DNA from 2 places in the Paenisporosarcina sp. P4_D4 genome. Region 2 is predicted to be linked to the other one. Evidence: predicted binding sites of a transcription regulator. Region 2 holds the regulator's gene; the other holds the start of a gene.
The links. Region 2 encodes CtsR, which represses protease genes until heat stress. Its sites were predicted from a motif close to ATGGTCAATAAAGGTCAAACA; they were not measured.

Region 1: a site for CtsR is predicted at 2,467-2,487, ahead of clpP (ATP-dependent Clp endopeptidase proteolytic subunit ClpP). Genes of this name have one in related genera too.

The regions. Positions count from the first base shown of each region.
Region 1 covers NZ_JBFUIO010000011.1:34,748-39,766, forward strand. The annotation lists gene AC1DSL_RS05175 (gluconeogenesis factor YvcK family protein) at 1-486, shown strand, start outside; gene whiA (DNA-binding protein WhiA) at 513-1,469, shown strand; gene AC1DSL_RS05185 (HPr family phosphocarrier protein) at 1,544-1,801, shown strand; tRNA gene AC1DSL_RS05190 (tRNA-Arg) at 2,333-2,404, opposite strand; gene clpP (ATP-dependent Clp endopeptidase proteolytic subunit ClpP) at 2,574-3,170, shown strand; gene AC1DSL_RS05200 (glutaredoxin family protein) at 3,516-3,749, shown strand; gene AC1DSL_RS05205 (sugar-binding transcriptional regulator) at 3,864-4,901, shown strand; gene gap (type I glyceraldehyde-3-phosphate dehydrogenase) at 4,914-5,019, shown strand, end outside.
Region 2 covers NZ_JBFUIO010000004.1:17,312-26,953, reverse strand. The annotation lists gene clpC (ATP-dependent protease ATP-binding subunit ClpC) at 1-1,858, opposite strand, end outside; gene AC1DSL_RS02370 (protein arginine kinase) at 1,848-2,948, opposite strand; gene AC1DSL_RS02365 (UvrB/UvrC motif-containing protein) at 2,938-3,483, opposite strand; gene AC1DSL_RS02360 (CtsR family transcriptional regulator) at 3,496-3,966, opposite strand; gene AC1DSL_RS02355 (YjiH family protein) at 4,402-5,721, opposite strand; gene AC1DSL_RS02350 (agmatinase family protein) at 5,723-6,682, opposite strand; gene hutI (imidazolonepropionase) at 6,683-7,936, opposite strand; gene hutU (urocanate hydratase) at 7,933-9,606, opposite strand.

The sequences.
Region 1 (5,019 bases), on a different contig from region 2:
GAACCGCTTCCAGATACGATTAAAGCAATTTGCAAAGCTGATTTACTCGTATTTGGACCAGGAAGTTTATATACTAGTATTTTGCCCAATTTATTGGTTCAAGGAATTCAAAAAGCAATACTCGAATCGAAGGCACCAAACGTATACATTTGCAACTTGATGACACAAGCTGGAGAGACATTGAACTATTCAGCGGCTGATCATGTCCGTGCATTGATGTTGCATATGGGTGCGCCGTTTATTCAGACGATTTTACTTAACACGGATGAAGTTCCATTATCCGTTCAAGAAATTTATGCACAAGAACAGTCTATGCCGGTGAGTTATGACGAATCAAGATTAAATCAATTAGGAATAACAGTGGTCAAAAAAGATATTGCGACCATCCAGGATGGAGCCATTCGTCATGACGCAACCAAAGTTGCGGAATGGCTGGTCCATTATGCGGAAGATAAGGAAAATGCAATCAAGCAATCATTTATCTAACTTTCGCTCGAAAGGGGGAAATATATATGTCATTTGCATCTGAAACAAAAAAAGAAATGACGCAGGCTGACATAACACCTTGTTGCGCGAAAGCAGAACTATCTGCACTCATCCGCATGAATGGTGCGCTTTCATTTGCGAACCGAAGTTTGAGTTTGGATGTACAAACCGAGAATGCAGCGATTGCCAGACGTTTATATACATTGATGAAAGAATTGTACCCGTACCAAGTAGAACTATTGGTACGAAAAAAGATGCGCTTGAAAAAAAACAATGTATATATTTGTCGGGTGCGAGATGGGTCAAAAGCTTTGCTGGAAGATTTGAAAATCATTACAGAAGACTTTCAGTTCAATCATACAATTTCAGCTGAACTGYTTAAAAAGAATTGTTGCAAGCGGGCGTATTTGCGTGGTGCATTCCTGGCTGGTGGCTCAGTCAATAATCCGGAAACCTCTGCATACCATTTGGAAGTTTATTCGCTATATAAAGACCATAGTGATGCACTTGTTAATTTAATGAATGGCTTTGGATTGAATGCTAAAACAATTGAACGTAAAAAAGGGTTTGTGACTTATTTAAAAGAAGCTGAAAAAATATCGGATTTTTTAAGTATTACCGGAGCTCATCACGCATTATTGAAATTTGAAGATGTCCGCATTGTCCGCGATATGCGAAATAGCGTAAATCGTCTCGTCAATTGTGAAACTGCCAATCTCAATAAAACAATTGGCGCATCCATACGACAAGTGGAAAATATTCGTTATATTGATAATGTCATGGGAATTGATCAATTGCCTGAAAAGCTGAGGGAAGTAGCAAGATTGCGTGTTGAGTACACAGATGTCACGCTTAAAGAGCTTGGCGAAATGGTTTCAACAGGTACAATCAGTAAATCTGGCATTAATCACCGATTACGTAAGCTTGATGAAATTGCTGACGGACTTCGCGGTGGAGTTGCGTTTGATAAAGTGAAAAGATAGTTGTGAGAATGACTCATTTCAGCTAACATAAAAAACAATACATGAACGAACAGAGATTTGGGGGGCATGAACTAATGACGGAAAATCAAGTACAAGTTGAATTGAAATCAGGATTACAGGCAAGACAGGCTGCTCTTTTTGTGCAAGAAGCAAATCGTTACCAAGCAGATGTATATCTGCAAAAAGACGATAAAAAAGTAAATGCAAAAAGTATTATGGGCATAATGAGCCTAGCTATCAGCAAAGGATCATCAGTTACAATCAGTGCTGAAGGATCAGATGAAGAACAGGCGGTTGAAGGACTAATCGCCATGATTCAAAAAGAAAATTAAAATCAAAAACCTTCGACGATCTGTCGAAGGTTTTTTTTATGGACAAAATTCATCAAGTTCAAAATGTTTCACTTAATAACTATTGCTACTTTTCGATAAATCTAGTAAATTACTCAGTCCCAATAGATTTACGAGAATACTATGGGTTGTAGCTACAATACTATTTAATCTTAAATAAGTGGGGCATAAAAGAAACGATGACTATTCATGGTTTTTTCGAACGTTTTTAAAAAATGGGATAAAAATCTTAATAGGTAAGTGMGAAATAGAAATGATTAAAATTACATGGTCTGCGGGACATTGGATTAACTGCAATTGTGTTAAAACGGTTGCTCTTGGATAAAAAATAAAAAATTCACGTTTTTGAATGGGTGATGATTTTGTAATGAAAAGCCACTGATGCAAAAAAGGTTGTTACTCGCAGATTTCCATTCTTTGTGGAAGTTAAAGTAATCCATTGTCTGAATGAATGAATATAAATAAAAAAACCGTCCCATACGTCTATTAACGTTTGGGACGGTTTCCTTTTGACGCCCTCGGAGGGAATCGAACCCCCATCTCAAGAACCGGAATCTTACGTGTTATCCATTGCACCACGAGGGCAAGCGACTTACCTATTATACAAATAGTAGGCAAACATTTCAACTGTACTTTTTTGTGCATAATATTTGACCTTCCTTGACCAACTTGTATATTATAAAGGAACAACCGAGTACAATAGATGATACTCGGGATGTACGAAAATTATTATAAGCTTGAAGGGGGCATTTCCATGAATTTAATTCCTACAGTTATTGAACAAACAAGCCGCGGAGAGCGCGCTTATGACATCTACTCACGTTTATTAAAAGACCGAGTGATTATGCTTGGAAGCGGCATTGATGATAATGTTGCAAACTCCATCGTGGCACAATTACTTTTCCTAGAAGCTGAAGATCCAGAAAAAGATATTTCTATTTACATCAACAGCCCAGGTGGAAGTATCACGGCGGGTATGGCGATTTTTGACACAATGCATTTCATCAAACCGGACGTGCAAACAATTTGTATCGGGATGGCAGCTTCAATGGGCGCATTCTTGCTTGCGGCTGGAACAAAAGGTAAACGTTATGCTTTACCGAATGCTGAAGTCATGATTCACCAACCACTTGGTGGAGCACAAGGGCAAGCGACTGAAATTGAAATCGCTGCAAAACGTATTTTATTCTTGCGTGAAAAATTAAACGGTATCTTGTCAGAACGTACAGGTCAACCGATTGATGTCATCGCAAAAGATACGGACCGCGATAACTTCATGACAGCTGAGCGTGCGAAAGACTATGGTCTTGTTGATCACATTATTTCTCGCAGTGAATTGAAAAAATCATAATTACCAAAGCTACAGTGACTTTTATAGTCATTGCAGCTTTTTTGTTTATGGCTAATGTTTAAGGAGACTGTAACGAAAGAGTGCACTTCCGGATAGCTTAAAAGCACGAGCCTGTATAGGTCAATCAAGGAAGTGGTGGCGGTATGGGACCGGGTTCACGTGGACACCGTGGTTTCGGGCCTGGATCATTCGGTAGAGGCGACGCTGGTCGTGGTTTTTAAATGAGAGTACAACAAGTGGCTCATGGTAGCCACTTGTTTTTTATGAATTTATGACGTGCAATTGTGGAAAATAGAGTACAATTCTGGATATCAAGATCTTAAAGACGTGAAAGGAAGATGGATAATGAACGTACAATTTTATTCTCGCCCGAACTGTACTTTGTGTGAAGACGCACGAATGATGCTACAACTTGTAAAAGAAGATGTTGAATTACATATAGAAGAAATCAATATTGAAGACAATGATGACATCCATGAAAAGTACTTACTCCGCATCCCAGTAATCGAAAGCAACGGAGTGGTAATTCAAGAAGGACGGATTGATTATCCTACGTTATTAGAGGCGTTTACATCATAAACGTCTTTTTTATTTGCTCTTTTTTTAGAAAAAGAGTATATTATTATTAAGGCGGGACATAAAATTATGTAGCGGGACAAAAAACGTCCAATCGCTTTTCAGGAGGAGAATGCAATGAATCAATTACTTGGAGCACAACAAAAATTGTTACCGGAAATGACTGCGCTTCTCCAAAAAAGATATCGTTTATTGATGACCATCCAGTTAACTGCTGGAATTGGTCGCAGAGCCCTTAGTGAAATCGTTCATTCAACCGAACGGGAGACAAGAAGAGAGCTTGACATTTTACGGGCACAAGGATTAATACATGTGCTTGCAAATGGAATGGAAATTACGCATGAAGGTAAAGATGTTTTAGATAGCTTGAAAAATTTAGTACACGAATGGTCTGGATTAAGTGAACTGGAAAAACAACTTGAGAAGAGTTTCAAGTTAAGTCGCGTAATCATCGTGCCTGGAGATAGCGAAAAAGAAAGTCAGGCGAAGTCATTGATTGGTCAGGAAGCTGCAAAGCAACTGGAGCAATTATCGAAAGAGCGTGATATTGTCGCTGTAACGGGTGGAAGTACGATTGCTGCCATTACGAATCACTTGTCGGTGCACATCAAACCAAAGAATCTAGTGTTTGTGGCAGCGCGGGGAGGAATCGGGGAAAATGTGGAACTGCAAGCGAATCATATTGCATCTGCATTTGCCGCACAAGCCAGTGGTACTTCCAGAACATTATACTTACCTGATCATTTAAGTGAAACCGCATATAAGACCATGATAAAAGAGCCTGTCATTAAGGAAATGATGGACTTATATGATCACACGAACATTGTCATTCATGGTATCGGTGATGCAAAAGAAATGGCAAAACGACGCAACTCAAGCCTTGAGGAACTGGATATCATTTCAGGGAAACAGGCTGTGGGAGAAGCGTTTGGATACTATTTCAATGAGCAAGGCAAAGCCGTCCATCGGATTCGGACAGTTGGAATACAATTAAAACAACTGAATCAAGTGAAGCATTTACTAGCAGTAGCCGGTGGAGCATCAAAAGCTTCTGCCATGCTTTCATATTTAAAGCATGCACCCAATCAGACCGTATTGATTACGGATGAAGGTGCAGCGAAGAAATTAACTCAACTTATGAGTAATGAAAATTAGGAGGAACTATAAATGACTTTAAAATTAGCGATTAACGGATTTGGACGTATTGGGCGAGTGGTATTCCGTGAGGCATTACAACGTGACGGAGTGGAAGTAGTAGCAATTAACGACTTAA
Region 2 (9,642 bases):
TTTCATCTAAAAGAATAACAGAATACGGTTTGCGACGAACTTTTTCTGTCAATTGACCGCCATCTTCAAATCCAACGTAACCAGGAGGTGAACCGACAAGTCGAGAAGTCGAGTGTTTTTCCATGTACTCGGACATGTCGACGCGAATCATTGCATCTTCGTCGCCAAACATGCTCTCTGCAAGTGCACGGGCAAGTTCTGTTTTACCGACACCAGTTGGCCCAAGGAAAATGAATGAACCAATTGGACGTTTTGGATCTTTCAATCCAGCGCGTGCTCGGCGTACTGCGCGAGAAATCGCTGTAACTGCTTCCGCTTGACCGATAACACGTTGGTGCAATGTATCTTCTAATTTCAATAATTTCTCAGACTCGGTTTGTGCCAGTTTTGAAACCGGAATTCCCGTCCACATGGAAACAACTGCCGCGATATCTTCCACAGTTACTTCAGATTCGGCTCTGCCTTGTTCTTCTTTCCAAGACTTCTTCGTGCTTTCGAGTTCTTCTTTCAGCTTTTGTTCCGTATCACGGAATGATGCTGCTTTTTCAAACTCCTGGCTTTGAACAGCCGCGTTTTTCTCCGAACGGATTGCTTCTAAACGAGTTTCCAGTTCTTTCAAATTCGGCGGTGTCGTGTATGAACGCAAACGCACTTTCGAACCGGCTTCATCAATTAAATCAATTGCTTTGTCCGGTAAGAAACGGTCTGAAATGTAACGGTCTGACATTTTAGCTGCTGCAGTAATCGCTGCATCCGTAATTTTCACACGGTGATGGGCTTCATAACGATCACGAAGTCCTTTGATGATTTGAATAGACTCTTCAACTGAAGGTTCATCCACTTGAATCGGTTGGAAACGACGCTCCAAAGCAGCATCTTTTTCAATATATTTACGGTATTCATCAAGCGTTGTTGCACCAATACATTGAAGTTCGCCACGAGCAAGTGACGGTTTCAAGATATTTGAAGCATCAATAGCGCCTTCTGCACCACCGGCACCAATCAATGTGTGGAGCTCATCGATAAATAGAATGACGTTACCCGCTTGGCGAATTTCATCCATCACTTTTTTCAAGCGATCTTCAAACTCACCACGGTATTTTGTACCCGCAACAACTGTACCCATATCCAATGTCATGACGCGTTTGTCACGCAGAATTTCCGGTACTTCATTTTGCACGATTTGTTGTGCCAAACCTTCAGCGATGGCTGTTTTACCGACACCCGGTTCCCCAATAAGAACAGGGTTGTTTTTCGTACGACGTGATAGCACTTCAATGACACGCGTGATTTCTTTGCTACGTCCAATGACTGGATCCAAGCTTCCTTCGCGTGCAATTTGTGTTAAATCACGAGCCAAGCTATCAAGCGTTGGTGTGCTCGCAGCAGGATTGTTTCCGCTGTTCGCTTGAACATGATCGTTGCTACCCAGTAATTGCAGCACTTGTTGACGTGCTTTATTCAAGCTGACACCTGAATTGTTAAGCACACGAGCCGCTACACCTTCACCTTCGCGAATCAATGCCAGCAATAAATGCTCTGTGCCGATGTATGAATGGCCCAGTTTACGCGATTCGTCTACTGATAACTCAATGACTTTCTTCGCACGTGGTGTGTAATGAACGATTGGACCTACGTCACCAGTTCCCATTCCTACCAGTTCTTCAATGCCTTCTTCAATCATTTGCGGGCTGACTTCGATTGCTTCCATTGCTTTTGCAGCAATTCCGCCACCCTCTCGAATTAAGCCTAATAATATATGTTCAGTACCAATTGACTCGTGCTTCATACGAATGGCTTCTTCTTGAGCTAATTGGAGTACTTTTTGTGCGCGTTGTGTAAATCGATTAAACATCATGAGGTTCCTCTCCTTCATTGTCTAAATTATTGTCTACTTGCAACCGTTCCCTAAACAACTTTGCCCGAAACACATCGCGTTCTTCGGGTTGCAGGGACGTATCTGCATACTTCTGTAAAAAACCTGGTTGCATGAAAACCATGCATTCATTCAAAATTGAAACATCGACACCTTTAATCAAACCTAGATCGATGCCAAGACGCACGTCTGATAAACAGCGTCCCGCTTCTTCTGTTGTTAAAAGCCGTGCATACGTCAAAACACCAAGTGAACGATACAGACGATCTTCCAATACATTCGGTCTCGTATGTAAGAGAGCCGCTCTTGCTTCACGTTCTTTTTGAATAATTTGTTCAGTGATGCTTTGCAAATCAGTTAAGATATCTTCTTCTGATTTCCCGAGAGTTGTTTGATTTGATACTTGATACACATTGCCGAGGGCTTCACTACCTTCTCCGTAGATGCCGCGTACGACCATCCCGAGACGTGTAATCGCCGTTACAATACGATCCATTTGCTTTGTCATCGTGAGTGCTGGTAAATGCATCATCACCGATGCCCGTAGGCCAGTGCCCGTATTCGTCGGACAACTCGTTAAATAGCCAAACTGTTCATCAAATGCATAGGGCAGTTCTTTTTCAAGGACGTCATCTATATGGTTTGCCTGACGCCATGCTTCGTTTAACTGCATTCCCGGGAAAATACATTGTATGCGAATATGATCTTCTTCATTGACCATCACACTGACCGCTTCATCATCTGATAATAAAACGGACCCTGCTATTTCCGAGTGAGCCAATTTCGGACTGATTAAATGCTTTTCAACCAGCACTTGCCGATTGAGCGCAGATAGCTCTTTTATATCTATATACGAAAAGGTCGACTCAAGTTCCGCTTCTGCATCAAGTAAAACTGAAGAAATCGCTTGATCTACTTGCAGCGCTTCATTTTCCGTAAAAGAAAGTGGAAATCGGTAACCTGTTAAATTTCGGGCGAGCCGGATTCTCGTGCTCATCACGATATCTGCATGCTCTCCCTCGCCGGCCATCCAACTTGTAACGGAATTATTTAGAAAACGTTCAATGGACATCGCGGTTTTCACCTCCGCTTTTCAGCTGTTCCTCTAACGAGCGAGCTTCATCCCGAAGTCGTGCCGCCTCTTCAAAATTTTCAATCTCAATCGCCGTGCGCATGGACGTGCGAATTGCTTCAATTTGTTTTTTTAATTGCAGTGTTTGGCCAAATGTACCTGGCGCTTTTCCCACATGTTTCACATTGCCGTTGTGCAATTTTTTGAAGACGTCCGGTAATTGTTCGTGAAAACTTTCATAACAATGTGCACACCCAAACTTCCCTTGGTTTAAAAACTGTCGGAATGTCCATCCACATGAACTGCATGTCTTAGCTTCTGGTTGAGGTTTTTGTTGCACTTGTTTGCTTTCCGGGACGCCAAACCAATTGGACAATAACTGATGTAGCGAAAGTGGATCCTGCTGAAAATCCAAATGAAACGGATGGAAATTTTTTGCGCAGACCTCACAATAATGTCGTTGCACCTGTTCTCCATTTTGTATTTGCGTCACGGTAACTTTTGCCGGACGATGTTTACAATTCTCACAAATCATCTCGCGCTCGCCTCACTTTAACTGTTCATACTTGAATGTCATAAGCATCGCTTGCAATATGCGTGAACGCAATTCATCTCGATGCGGCAATGGGGTATTGAGGGTTGTACGATCGAGTGCCGCGAGCATCATTTTCGCCTCACGCTTCGTCACTACATTCTCATCGATTAAACGAAAGATAATATCTTCCGTCATCGTTTGAGAAGCTCCACGCTCTAAACTTGCCAGAATGGTTTCAATTAAATCAGCCTTCGTATGAGCGCGTACCCGAACTATTCGAATATACCCCCCGCCCCCCCGCTTACTTTCAACGAGGTAACCACGGTCAGCGGTGAAGCGCGTATTAATCACATAATTAATTTGTGAAGGCACACATTGAAACTGCTCCGCAATCTCACTGCGCTTTATCTCAACATGCCCTTTTTCATCTAATTCGATAACTTTCTTTAAATACCCTTCAATAATATCTGATATATTCCGCATGCAATCACCTCCTGATCAATTAACTCTGAGTGCGATTAAGGTTAGTGGCTATATTTCACGTGGGCATCCCAATAGGATGCACCATGTACCTGACTTTGACTAACTTTGACTTTATTATATAAGGGGAGATAGGAAGTGTGCAATTCATATGCTTTCGTTCCGTTTTTTCTAAAATAAAAAGCTATTTCTTAAGTGAAAATTATAGCAAGAATATTCAGATATTATTAATCTTATTGACTAGTATACTTGGATAGTGTGACGATTTCACCGCCTACTTTGAGTTTGTGAAAATTTATCAATCAAACGAGCAAGATTATCGCTCAAACACGTCTCACATCCTAGTTACTTTTAGAGACATGATTAATGGTTTTTATTTCCGCTACGCTCCTGTTACACAAAAAAGTACCATCCTTTTATGCAAGGATGGCACTTCTATTAAAACAGCATGAAAGCAATCGGCGTAACAATGATTAAAGTCAGAATGACACGTTGAACCCAGATAACGATTAATTTCGGTATTGAAATCGGAATTTCTGTTGCCACGATGCAAGGAACAACTGCAGAGAAGAAAATGATGGACGATATAGATACAACCGCAATTACGAATTTTACAATCATCCCCGATTTCACAACCAGCAATGCAGGTAGGAACATTTCAGCTATTCCAAGTGCACTTGCTTTTGCGACTAGCATCGGTTCAGGAAGCTGCAAAATGTAGGTGAACGGATAGAAGATGTAACCGATCCAGTCAAATATCGGCGTGAATTCTGCTAACACTAAACCAAGTAATCCAATTGATAAAATTGATGGTAAAATCGCCATAGCCATTAATAAACCGTCTCGCAAGTTCTCCCATATGTTCGCAAGTAAACTAGGTGATTGTTTAACGGTTTCCTGCGCTTCATTCCAAGCGGCTGTCAAGCGACTTCCTTCAGGTTTCACCTCTGGCTGTGGCACACTGCCTTCATAATAATCGTCTTTAATACGATTCAGCGGCCAGATGCGAGTTGTAATTGCCGTCACGATGAACGTGACGATTAGTGTTACCCAAAAGTACAAATTCCACATATCCATTAAGCCAAGTGTTTTCGCAACGATAACCATGAACGTAGCAGATACAGTCGAGAAGCCCGTTGCAATAATTGCTGCTTCTCGTGCTGTGTATTTCCCTTCTTTATAAACACGATTCGTTATTAGCAAGCCCAATGAATATGAACCAACGAAAGAAGCTACTGCATCAATTGCAGATCGACCTGGTGTTCGCCAAATTGGTCGCATAATCGGTTGCATGAGAACCCCAATAAATTCAAGTAATCCATAACCTACTAATAATGCTAAAAATACCGCCCCGATTGGGACTAATAAACCTACGGAAATGACTAATTTATCGAACAAGAATGGTCCCATATCAGGAGCAAATAACCACGCCGGACCAAATCCAAAAACAATCATAATCCCAACGACTAAACCTATGATTTTAAAGAATGAAAACACCATGTTGACGGTCGATTTTTTCCAAGTCCCCGAGTAAAACGGGTATAATGCACCAGCTAGAATAAGTATTAATGAGTAATATGGTAAAACCCCAGTTGCATTTGCTTGAATCCATGACACGATGTGGTCAAGCATGATTGAATTTTTTTCACCAATTGTGACCGGCACGAAAAACATGAACGCACCAATAAAACTGTATACAAAAAACTTCCACATTCCCGTACTTGAACGTATTTTTGAACGTTCTCCCACTTGTTGCATATTAAATCCCCCTTTGTGATAGAACTCTCCCCGTGATAAATTCCAACCATGCATACACTCCTGTTTTGACCGTGGCACTTGTCGGTACATCTCGTGTTGGATCCAGACAGACAAAATCGATATGTCGAACCGCATCCTGTTGGCCGATCCGCACTAAACTTTGGAATAACTCTTCCGCCGTCATGCCTCCTGGTGTAGAAGCGGGAACACCCGGTGCGACTGCAATGTCCAACACATCCATATCGACAGTTACATAAACACGGTCCACTCGTTGTGCTAATTCCTTTAATTGTTCTTCGACGCACTGAGCCACCCCTAGCTCACGTGCTTTACGTAAAGTAATCATTCGAATACCGTGTTCCTTCGCATAAGCCACCAATGGTGCTGCGTTGAAGTACCCGTGAAGACCAATATTGACGACATCTTCCCCGTAGACAGTGCCCCCATCAATCAGTTGACGAATGGGTGTACCATTTGCAGGTCCCAAATCGGCCGGGTCGCGCACATCTAAATGTGTATCTAGTTGTAAAATGCCAATCCGCTCGTCTGGGTAGGCCTTCTTAAGACCTCTTACCGCACATGCAGTTACAGAATGATCGCCACCAATTAAACATGTAGTTGATTGTTCAAATGTGCGGACTAATTCATATGTAGTGTCTTCAATGCGTTCATGTGACATTAAAATATCGGTCGTATGCATAACGACATCTCCCGCATCACGAACGATGTAGCTAGATAAATCCAAGTCCTCATCTAAGTTATACGTGGAGAACCCTTTCCACAATTTGCGGAATTCCATTGGATATAAGGAAGCGCCGGAAACACTGATTGAAGAGCGGGAAATGGGCGCGCCATAAATCACCATGTCCGGAGACTGTTCAGCAAGCGGTTTTACCCACTGATGTACGAAATCTCCGGAAGCATCGCGCCATGACCATTCAGGCAGTTGTAAATGTTTCATTTAACCCACCACCTGTACACCTTTTTTCCACACCGAACCAACGTGATTCACGCCGAAAAGATATTGCAGCTCCTGGTAATTGGATACATTCCACATTACGACATCCGCTTGTTTGCCCGCTTCCAATGAACCGACATTCTCTTGCATGCCAATGGCACACGCAGCGTTCATCGTTGCGGCAACCAATGCTTCTGCAGGAGTTAGACGCATAGAGATGCAGGCCAAATTCATGACCAAAGGCATCGAAGTCGTTGGTGACGAACCAGGATTGCAGTCTGTTGAGATGGCTACGGCTACACCTGCATCAATCATCGCACGGCCTTTTGCTGCTTCTTCACGTAAATACAGAGCGGTCGCTGGCAAAAGACAGGCAATGACGCCTGCTTCAGCCATTAAACGCACACCTTCATCAGATGCTTTCAATAGATGTTCCGCTGAAATTGCACCAACTTTGGCAGCCAGTTCCGCGCCACCGTAAGACTCAATTTCATCAGCATGAATTTTGGGAATCAAGCCGAGTTTTTTGCCTGCTTCTAAAATTCGTTCGGACTGTTCCGGTGTGAATACTCCGACTTCACAAAAAACATCGTTAAAAACAGCTAATTTTTCTTCCGCAACTTTCGGCAACATGTCATTTACCAAAAGATCGATGTACTCGTCTTCTTGTCCTTTATATTCCTGAGGGACTGCATGAGCGCCCATAAACGTTGGAACCAAGTCAATCGGATGACTTTCATTCAATCGTTTCATCACTCTCAGTTGTTTCAATTCCGTTTCCAAATCTAGTCCATAGCCACTTTTGCCTTCCACGGTTGTCACGCCATGCTCAAGGAACGAGTCTAGGCGGCGCGTTGTTTGTTCCACCAGTTCGTCTTCTGACGCATCTCGTGTCATACGTGTTGTCGCATGAATACCGCCACCAGCATTCATGATTTCCATGTACGTTGCACCTTCGAGACGCATTTCGAATTCACGTTCGCGGCTTCCTCCATATGATATGTGCGTATGCGGATCGACCAGACCCGGTGTCACCAAACGCCCTGTTGCATCGATAATATCCGCTTCATGGGCACGTGTGCCATATAAAGCTTCAAGCTCAGACGTCGTGCCCACCGCCACTACTTTTCCATTTTCCATCCACACACTGCCATCTGCGATCAACCCGAGGTCAGACATTCCTTCTCGAACTCGGGGGCCGTTTTCACCGGCTACCGTTACAAGTTGTGCTGCATTTTTTATCCAAACCGGAATCATGCTTCAGACCCCTTTAGCATCGGAATGTTGACGCCTTTTTCACGCGCAGTCTCAATCGCCAAATCATAGCCTGCATCGACGTGACGGACGATACCCATTCCTGGATCAGTTGTTAATACACGTTCCAGACGAACTTCTGCTTCTTTTGTACCGTCCGCTAAAATGACCATTCCGGCATGAATGGAATAGCCCATGCCTACACCACCGCCATGGTGAACGGATACCCATGTCGCGCCGCCCACTGCATTGACCATCGCGTTCAAAATCGGCCAATCCGCAACAACGTCCGAGCCGTCTTTCATTGCTTCGGTTTCACGATTCGGTGAAGCTACTGATCCTGAGTCCAAATGGTCACGTCCGATAACGATTGGCGCACTCAATTCGCCGCTTGCTACCATATCGTTAATGATTTTCCCGAAACGTGCACGTTCGCCGTATCCCAACCAACAAATGCGTGAAGGAAGGCCTTGGAACTGAATTTTCTCCTGAGCCATTTTAATCCAGTTACATAAATGCTTGTTGTAGCTAAATTCGCGTAAAATCACTTCGTCTGTTTTGCGGATATCTTCCGGGTCACCAGAAAGTGCTACCCAACGGAATGGCCCTTTACCTTCACAGAACTGTGGTCGAATGTAAGCTGGAACGAATCCTGGGAAGTCAAACGCACGTTCAACCCCTTCATCTTTTGCCACTTGACGGATGTTGTTGCCGTAATCAAATGTAATGGCGCCTTTGTCCATCATCTCTACCATTGAAGAAACATGCTTCGCCATCGATGCTTTAGAAAGCTTGACGTACTCCGTCGGGTTTTCTGAACGGAGCTTCGCTGCTTCTTCCAATGACATTTTTGATGGGATATAGCCGTTCAATGGATCATGTGCAGAAGTTTGATCCGTTAACACATCCGGAATAAAGCCACGTGCGATCATTTCCGGTAAGACGTCTGCGGCATTGCCAAGCAACCCAATCGATAACGCTTTTCCTTCCGCTTTTGCCTCTTCCGCTAAACGGATTGCTTCATCCAACGAATCTGTTTTTACGTCAGTATAGCGCGTTTCAATACGTCGATCGATACGCGTCTCGTCTACTTCAATACCGATACAAACTCCGCCAGCCATTGTTACTGCTAATGGTTGAGCACCGCCCATTCCACCAAGACCAGCTGTCAATGTAATGGTACCTTTCAAAGATTCTCCGAAATGTTGTTTTGCCAGTTCAGCAAATGTTTCATATGTTCCTTGGACAATCCCTTGTGATCCGATATAAATCCAGCTACCTGCTGTCATTTGGCCGTACATCATCAAGCCTTTTTTATCTAGCTCATGGAACGTTTCCCAGTTTGCGTACGCTGGCACAATATTCGAATTGGCAATCAACACACGTGGTGCATCTGTATGAGTTTTGAAAATCGCTACCGGTTTTCCGGATTGAACCAGCAAGGTTTCATCGTTCTCCAACTCTTTTAATGAGCGCACAATAGCGTCGTAACTTTCCCAGTTACGCGCAGCTTTACCGATTCCTCCGTATACCACTAAATCTTCAGGATGCTCTGCCACGTCTGGGTGTAAATTGTTGTTTAACATACGAAGTGCGGCTTCTTGTTGCCAGCCTTTCGTGTTCAATTCTGTTCCTCTATATTGGATAACTCGTTCAGTTGTATTCGCTTTCATTTTCATTCGCCCCCTTATTAATAGTTTCATTGTATC